2 regions of the Atlantibacter sp. genome follow, and region 1 is predicted to be linked to the other one. Evidence: predicted binding sites of a transcription regulator. Region 1 holds the regulator's gene; the other holds the start of a gene.
What was found. The regulator LexA, encoded in region 1, represses DNA repair genes until DNA is damaged. The targets are predictions, from matches to a motif close to TNCTGTATGTACATACAGNA.

Region 1 (4,429 bases):
GTGTCTTTTTCGACTTCAAACTTGTTCATTTGCAGCGCGTGCTCAATCAGCTCGTTGGCGGATTGGGCTGGTGTCGTTGCATCCGGCGCATAAGGCACGTTACGCAGCAGGCTTAAGTAACAGCCGAGCTGTTCGGTCAACTGCTCGCGGGTAAGCGAACGTTGACGCGACGCCAGCAGCGCCGTACAGCATAAGTTCATGGCGTTAGCCGCGCCCGCGTTGTTGATGCGCACCATCAGGTCGGCCGCGATGGCATTCACCGTCGGCGTCAGCCAGGCAGGGCGGATCGCTTCAATCGGGTCGATGGAGTCACGCCATTCGGGCACGTGCTGGTTCAGGTACGTCATCAACGGCATCGGTTCGCCGAAGTTTACGTAGCCCTGGCCCAGGTTGCGCAGCTTGCTCAGCCCGCTAACCATCTTCGCGAAGTTCTCTTTCTCTTTGGTCGCGCCACGCAGCTCTTTGGCGTAAGTACCCACTTCCATCACGTGTTCATAGCCGATGTAGATAGGAACCAGCGTGATAGGGCGGGTGCCGCCGCGCAGCATCGCCTGGATGGTCATCGACAGGGTGCCGGTTTTCGGGTCCAGCAGGCGACCGGTACGGGAACGGCCCCCTTCAACAAAATACTCCACCGAATAGCCGCGGCTGAACAGTTCGCCCAGATACTCGCGGAACACCGTGGAGTAAAGTTTGTTGCCCTTGAACGTACGACGAATAAAGAACGCGCCCAGGCGGCGGAACATCGGGCCTGCTGGCCAGAAGTTCAGGTTGATACCCGCAGCGATGTGCGGCGGCACAAGGCCCTGGTGATACAGCACATAGGACAGCAGCATATAGTCCATATGGCTGCGGTGGCAGGGAACGTACACCAGTTCGTGACCGTCATGCGCCAGTTGGCGCACCCGCTCGGCGTTGTGCACATTAATGCCCTGATAGAGGCGGTTCCAGGTAAAGCCCAGAATGCGGTCCATCAGACGAATGGTTTCGTAAGAGAAGTTCGCCGCAATCTCTTCCATCAACGCCACGGCATTTTGCTGGGCTTTTTCATGGGAGATTTTTTTGCTGCGCGCTTCGTCTTCTACCGCGCGGGCAATGGCTTTAGAGGCCAGCAGCTTATTAAACAGGTCCTGACGCGCCGGTAAACGCGGCCCGACGGCGGCCAGGCGCTGGCGGGCGAAGTGCATACGCGCCACTCGCGCCAGCTTCTGGGCAATGGTTTTATCGGTGCCGTGTTCATCCGCCATGCGGCGCAGTGACAGCGAGGGCGAAAAGCGTACAAAGCTGTCGCGCCCTAACCAGGAAACGGCAAAAAATTTCTGCAAGCCGTTCAGCATCCGCAGCGGCGGGTTTACTTCGCCTTTTTCACGGCCCGGCGCGCGCCCGAACATCACCGATACCGGCACCATCTGCACATCAAGTTGCGGATTGCTGCGATGCAGATCGAGATAGTCGTGGAACAGCTTAATCGACTCCTCTTTCGGCGTGTAATAGGTGAATACCCGCGGCCCGCCGTGAATAAACACATGGCGCGGCAGCAGAGTGCCGTCAATTTCGAGAGGCTCCAGCGGGTCGGGCAAATCGTGTGCCAGACATTGTTGGCGCAGCGTCAGCAAGTCCGCCTTCGAGTTGTACGGAAGAACGTACATAATCGGGCGCGAGGTATCGAGCCCCAGTTCGGCGCACGGATCCGCCGGAATGGATTTGCTTTTTACCAGTACGCGTAATGGTAAATTAAGTAATTTGTAGTAAATTCGTGGCCAGCCGGACATAAACGATGTAAAGCCTCTGGTTAATAATGCAATTGCACCGCAAGAATATCAGAAACAAGCGGGAATTTCTGTGGTGCTTACGTTTCGTTGCTTAATGCTATTGATGCGCGTTTTTTAAAAAGGTTTCCTTTCATGGCGAATAACACCACCGGGTTGATACGAATAATTAAAGCAGCAGGTTACTCCTGGAAAGGCATTTGCGCCGCCTGGAAGAACGAAGCGGCGTTTCGCCAGGAGGGCGTCGCGGCGATTGTCGCCATTGCTATCGCCTGCTGGCTGGATGTCGATCCGATTACCCGGGTGTTGCTGATTGGCTCCGTCATTCTGGTGATGATTGTTGAGATCCTTAATAGCGCCCTCGAAGCGGTGGTCGATCGCATCGGCCCGGAATTTCATGAACTTTCCGGGCGCGCCAAAGATATGGGCTCGGCGGCGGTACTGTTTGCTATTTTACTGGCGCTGATGACCTGGGGCATATTGCTCTGGTCAAATTTGCGATAACTCTTCCAGATGTCGCTAACATGCGGATATTTGCTCATTTTGTGGTTTCAAAATCACCGTTAGCTGTATATACTCACAGCATTACTGTATATGCACCCAGGGGGCGGAATGAAAAGTTTAACGGCCAGACAGCAAGAGGTGTTTGATCTCATTCGGGATCACATCAGCCAAACCGGCATGCCTCCCACTCGTGCGGAGATTGCACAGCGTCTGGGCTTTCGTTCTCCTAACGCTGCAGAAGAACATTTAAAAGCCCTGGCGCGTAAAGGGGTAATTGAAATCGTTTCTGGCGCGTCGCGCGGTCTGCGTTTACTGGTGGAAGAGGAAGAGGGGCTGCCGCTGGTTGGGCGCGTTGCCGCGGGCGAACCGCTGTTAGCTCAGCAGCATATCGAAGGCCATTACCAGGTCGATCCCGGCTTGTTTAAGCCCAGCGCGGATTTCCTGCTGCGCGTTAGCGGTATGTCGATGAAAGATATCGGGATTATGGACGGCGATTTGCTCGCGGTGCATAAAACTCAGGATGTGCGTAACGGGCAGGTGGTGGTCGCGCGCATTGATGACGAAGTGACCGTTAAGCGTCTGAATAAACAGGGCAACACGGTGCAGTTACTGCCGGAAAACAGCGAATTCTCCCCAATCGTTGTTGACCTGCGTCAGCAGGCCTTTTCTATTGAAGGGCTTGCCGTCGGCGTGATCCGCAACGGCGAGTGGCTGTAAGCTCTGCTGCCTGATTTGAAGCCGTAGCGCGCCGCGTTACGGTATAGAATCCCCTACCGCTACGGATTGCGTCATGCCATTTTTCACGTCTGCTGATAAAGCATTGTGGCGCCTGGCGCTACCCATGATCTTCTCCAATATTACCGTGCCGCTGCTCGGCCTGGTGGATACCGCCGTTATCGGCCATCTCGATAGCCCGGTTTATTTAGCCGGTGTCGCCATTGGCGCAACCGCCACCAGCTTTCTGTTTATGCTGCTGCTGTTTCTGAGAATGAGCACTACAGGCTTAACCGCCCAGGCATTTGGTGCAAAAAACCCGCAGGCGATGGCGCGAGCCCTGGTGCAACCGCTACTGCTGGCGGTGCTGGCCGGGGTGGCGATTATGCTGTTACAGACCCCGCTGATTAACCTGGCGTTGCATATCGTAGGCGGCAGCGAAGAAGTATTACATCAGGCGCGGCGCTTTCTGGAAATCCGCTGGCTAAGCGCGCCTGCGACGCTGGCGAACCTGGTGCTGTTAGGCTGGTTATTGGGGGTGCAGTACGCGCGAGCGCCAGTGATCCTGCTGGTTGTTGGCAATGTGCTGAATATCGCACTCGACCTGTGGCTGGTGGTGGGGCTGGATATGAACGTGCAGGGCGCTGCGCTGGCAACGGTGGCGGCGGAATACATCACGCTGATCGTCGGATTGCTGATGGCCTGGCATGTCATGACACTGCGGGGCATCAATCCGGCAATGCTGCTCTCTGCCTGGCGCGGCGATATCTGGCGTTTACTGGCGCTCAATCGCGACATCATGCTGCGTTCGCTGCTGCTGCAAATCTGTTTCGCCAGCGTCACAATTTTAGGTGCGCGGATGGGGAGCGATGTGGTGGCGGTGAATGCCGTCCTGATGACGCTGCTGACGTTCACCGCCTACGCACTGGATGGTTTCGCCTATGCGGTGGAAGCCCATTCCGGGCAGGCTTACGGCGCAGGTAACAGCAACCAACTGATCAAAGTCTGGCATGCCGCCTGCCGCCAGGCGGGCCTGGTGGCGCTGATGTTCGCTACGGTTTATGCGCTGTGGGGCGAGCATATTGTTGCGATGCTGACCTCGCTGCCGGTTTTACAACAACAAGCGGATCGTTACCTCGGCTGGCAGGTGGTGCTGCCGCTGGTTGGCGTGTGGTGTTATCTGCTGGACGGCATGTTTATCGGCGCTACCCGTGGCGCGGAAATGCGTAACAGTATGACCGTGGCGGCTGCGGGTTTCGGCGTGACATTAATCGCTTTGCCCTGGCTGGGTAATCACGGGCTATGGCTGGCGGTAGCGGTATTTCTGGCATTGCGCGGGCTGTCGTTATGGCTCATCTGGCGGCGCCACTGGCAGCGCAATAGCTGGTTCAACGAGACGGGTCATGGTTAGTTACATCTGCTGACTCTCATTTAATTTCTGG
Region 2 (4,429 bases), on a different contig from region 1:
TAATTTTTGGTCAGCAGCCGCTTATCGTAAATGATCACTTCGCCCCGGCATTCATGGCTGCGGATCAGGCGCCCTACCTGTTGGATCAGGTTAAAGGACGCACTCGGCAGGCTCTGTACTTCAAACGGATAGCGGTTCAGGCTTTTCAGCCACTCCCCTTCGGTGATCACCACCGGGCTGTCGATGGGCGGGAAGGCAATTTTATGAATATGCACCTGAGTCAGCAGATCGCCTTTTAAATCCAGGCCTTCAGCGAAGGATTGCAGACCAATCAGCACACTGCGCTCGCCGTTTTCCACCCGCTGGCGGTGCAGTTGGATCAGCCGGGAACGCGGTTTATCGCCCTGTACCAGCAGTAACAGCCGCAGGTCAGCAACATGGTCGAGAAAACGCAGCATGGCGCGCCCGCTGGCAAACAGCACCAACATACCGAGATGCTTTTTGCTCTCGACTTCCTGACGGAAAAACGCCGCCATCTCTGCCAGATGCTGCTCTTCATTATCGATAAGCGGTTCATAGTGCATCTGGGGGATGATAATTTTGCCCTGCTCGACGTGATTAAACGGCGAGTCCAGCGCCACAAAGCGATCCCCCGCTTTGTCTTTCAGGCCGCTCATCTCCTGGAGGCGCGAAAAGCTGTTCAGGGAACGCAGGGTGGCGGAGGTCACCACAATATGCGGCACGCTGCGCCACAGCAGTTTCTCCAGTTGATCGCTGACCCGTATTCCCACGCAGTGGAAGAACAGATGCAGCTGGCCTTCGCGCACCTCGCGGGTCGCCCATTTGGTGACTGGCGCGCCGGAGGCCTGCGCCATTGCCGACAGCCGCCACAGTTTGCTCTGGCTCTCAAACATGCCCAGCGCGCGGTTCATTTGCAACAGCACCCGATGCAGGCGCACCGCGTCGTGGCTGGCAGTTTTCTCGCTGAGATCGTTTAAAAACAGCTCCGCCAGGCCGCGCAGTTGCTCGGTGAGCTTCGCCAGCCGCTGGCAAATCTCCATAATCTCCGTTGGCAGCTCGCCCATTGCGAAGCGGTGCTCCGCCGCCTGGGACGGTGGCAGATAAAGATTGAGGATGTTATTCAGCGAAGCGATATGCTCATAAAGCTCTTCGCAATGGGCGTTCAGCCGCTCCGGCGTCGCCAGCGGCGGCGTGGTTTTCGGGCGGAACTGTTCCAGACAGGTGGCGATTAACTTACAGAACAGGTCAAGCTGTAGCCGATACCAGGGCGCGGTGATTTCCGCGCTCATCTCCAGCGCATCGCGCGCCACATCCGGCAAGTGATGGCCTTCATCCAGCACCAGCAGCAGGTTCTTTGGCTCCGGCAATACCGATTCGCTCTCCAACGCCGCCATCACCAGCGCGTGGTTAGCCACCACCACTTCCGCTTCCTGGATCTCCCGGCGCGCCACAAAAAACGGGCATTCGCGGTAGTAATGGCAGTTGCGGTTCAGGCAGCTGGCTTTATCGGTGCTTAACCGCCGCCATAGGTCGTCGTCAATGGCCTTGTGGCTGTGATCGCGCAGGCCATCCCATTTATAGCTGTCGAGTTCGGTTTTCAGCGTAGCGCAGAACTTCTGTTCTTCCTGGCTGTTAGGCGTCAGTTCGTCATCGAGAAACGCCAGTAAATCCTGCTGGGAAGGTTCGGTGCTGGCCAGCGCGCTGAGGTTGCGCGGGCAGACGTAGCGCCCCCGGCCAAACGCGGCGGTAAAGCGCAAATCCGGGATGATTTTTTTCAGCAGCGGCAAATCCTTGCTGAAGATCTGGTCCTGCAACGCGACGTTGGCGGTGCTCACCACCAGCGTTTTTTGTTCATCGCGGGCAATGGCGATACCGGGGATCAGGTACGACAGGGTTTTCCCCACGCCGGTGGGCGCTTCAATCGCCAGATGCCGCCCTTCATCCCCCGCCAGGGTTTTGGCGACTTCCGCAATCATCTGCCGCTGCGGGGCACGGGGAATAAAGTCGGGGATTTGCAGTTGCAACGCCTTGTACCACGCTGCGATTTGCGTTTTTTGTGCGCTGGATAACGCCATAGCAGAACCATAAATACTGTATAAACAGCCACTATTGTGACATCTTCATCCCGCTGCCGCAAAGCAAAAGCCCGCGGTTACGCGAGACGCCGCGCAGAAATAACAAGGGAGCCACGTGGGCTCCCATTTGATGTTACTGCGCGCTGGCCGGTTTTCTCGGGCGCGGACGGCGCGGACGGTCGCCTGCCGGTTTTGCCGCATCGCCGAGACGGCGCGACGGTTTTTCGCCTTTCGCGGCATCGCCACCGGTACGGCGATCGCCTTTCGGCGCACCGCCTTCGCTACGGCGCTGGCCCTGCTGCTGGCCGCGACCGGAAGACTGGCCGCCGCGCGGTGCCTGACCACGACCACGACCGCCGCCACGGCTGTCGCGACCATTCTGGATCGGCTCTGCCGGGATGCTCGGGTCCGGTTCAAAACCTGGGATCGCCATACGCGGTACTTCGCGCTTCAGCAAACGTTCAATGTCGCGCAGCAGTTTATGCTCGTCGACGCACACCAGCGACAGCGCCTGACCGGTCGCAGCAGCGCGGCCAGTACGGCCAATGCGGTGCACATAATCTTCCGGTACGTTCGGCAGCTCATAGTTCACTACGTGCGGCAGTTCTTCAATATCCAGGCCGCGCGCAGCGATATCGGTCGCTACCAGCACACGCAGATCGCCGGATTTAAAATCAGCTAACGCACGGGTACGCGCGCCCTGGCTCTTGTTGCCGTGAATGGCGGCGCTGCGGATGCCGTCTTTATTCAACTGCTCCGCCAGATGGTTGGCACCGTGCTTGGTACGGGTAAATACCAGCACCTGCTGCCAGTTTTCTTTGCCGATCATCTGTGACAGCAGCTCACGCTTGCGTTTTTTATCCACAAAGTGAACGTACTGGGTGATCTGCTCGGACGCGGTGTTGCGGCGCGCCACTTCTACTTCCGCCGGGTTATGCAGCAGTTTTTCCGCCAGCGATTTAATGTCGTCAGAGAAGGTCGCAGAGAACAGCAGGTTCTGGCGGCGCGGCGGCAGCTTCGCCAGCACGCGGCGGATATCGTGGATAAAGCCCATATCGAGCATCCGGTCCGCTTCGTCGAGCACCAAAATCTCTACTTTGTCGAGCTTAACGGCGTTCTGGTGTTCCAGATCGAGCAGACGGCCAGGGGTGGCAATCAGCACATCCACGCCGCCGCGCAGTTTCATCATCTGCGGGTTGATGCTCACGCCACCGAATACCACCAGCGAACGGATATTCAGATATTGACTGTACTCGCGGACGTTCTCGCCCACCTGGGCCGCCAGTTCGCGGGTCGGGGTTAAAATCAACGCGCGCACCGGACGGTTGCCCTTGGCCTGATGCGCTTTATCAGTCAGTAACTGTAACAGCGGCAAGGTAAAACCGGCGGTTTTGCCGGTGCCGGTTTGTGCGCTGGCCATCAGGTCGCGCCCCTGCAATACCACAGGGATAGCCTGGCGTTGAATCGGGGTAGGTTCGGTGTAACCCTGTTCGGTCACGGCACGTAAAATATCAGGGTTCAAACCAAGCGAATCAAAAGACATAACAACTCCAGACTCGCCCCGACCCGATAAGGTGTAGTTTCAGGGGGAGTTATCACTAATCAGAGACAAAACCACAATGTCATAAGGGGGCGGAGTGTAGCAGTTTTTGTGACGTGGCGCATAAATTGTCGCCCTGCTGCCGGTTTCATTTTCACTCCCCGACTGGACAAGCTCAACGTTTAACCATAAAGTCAATCAATCGATTGATTAACTTTATGGGTGACAGTGATGATTAACATCACCAGTCCGTTGACCAGCCGGGGCGAACACGCCAAAAGCCAGCTCATCCAGGCCGCTACGGCTCAGTTCGGCGAATACGGTTTGCACGCCACGACGCGGGATATTGCCGCCGCCGCCGGGCAAAACATCGCGGCCATTACCTATTATTTTGGCTCAAAAGAGGATTTGTACCTCGCCTGCGCCCAGGCGCTGGCGGATTTTATCGGCAGCCAATTTCAGGCCCACGCCGAAGCCGCCCAGTTAATCTTAGCCCAGCCGAAGCCGGACAAAGCCGACATCCGCCGTTTGATCGACGACGCCAGCCGCCATATGGTCACGCTGATGACCGCCGATGAGACGTTGAATCTGAGCAAATTTATCTCACGCGAGCAGCTTTCCCCGACCCCGGCCTATCAGCTCATTCATGACAAGGTGATTGAGCCGCTGCACACCCACCTCACCCACCTGGTCGCCAGCTATACCGGGCGCGATCCGGGCGATGTCACCACCATTTTGCACACCCATGCGCTGATCGGCGAAATCCTCGCCTTCCGCCTGGGGCGCGAAACCATTCTGGTGCGTACCGGCTGGACGGCGTTCGACCCGCAAAAAAGTGAATGCATTCATCAGG

Region 2: a site for LexA is predicted at 2,051-2,070, ahead of dinG (ATP-dependent DNA helicase DinG). Genes of this name have one in related genera too.

What each region holds. Positions count from the first base shown of each region.
Region 1 covers NZ_DAMBQK010000008.1:34,239-38,667, forward strand. The annotation lists gene plsB (glycerol-3-phosphate 1-O-acyltransferase PlsB) at 1-1,772, opposite strand, end outside; gene RT120_RS09550 (diacylglycerol kinase) at 1,905-2,273, shown strand; gene lexA (transcriptional repressor LexA) at 2,382-2,990, shown strand; gene dinF (MATE family efflux transporter DinF) at 3,064-4,398, shown strand.
Region 2 covers NZ_DAMBQK010000005.1:50,577-55,005, reverse strand. The annotation lists gene dinG (ATP-dependent DNA helicase DinG) at 1-2,036, opposite strand, end outside; gene rhlE (ATP-dependent RNA helicase RhlE) at 2,170-3,579, opposite strand; gene cecR (transcriptional regulator CecR) at 3,808-4,429, shown strand, end outside.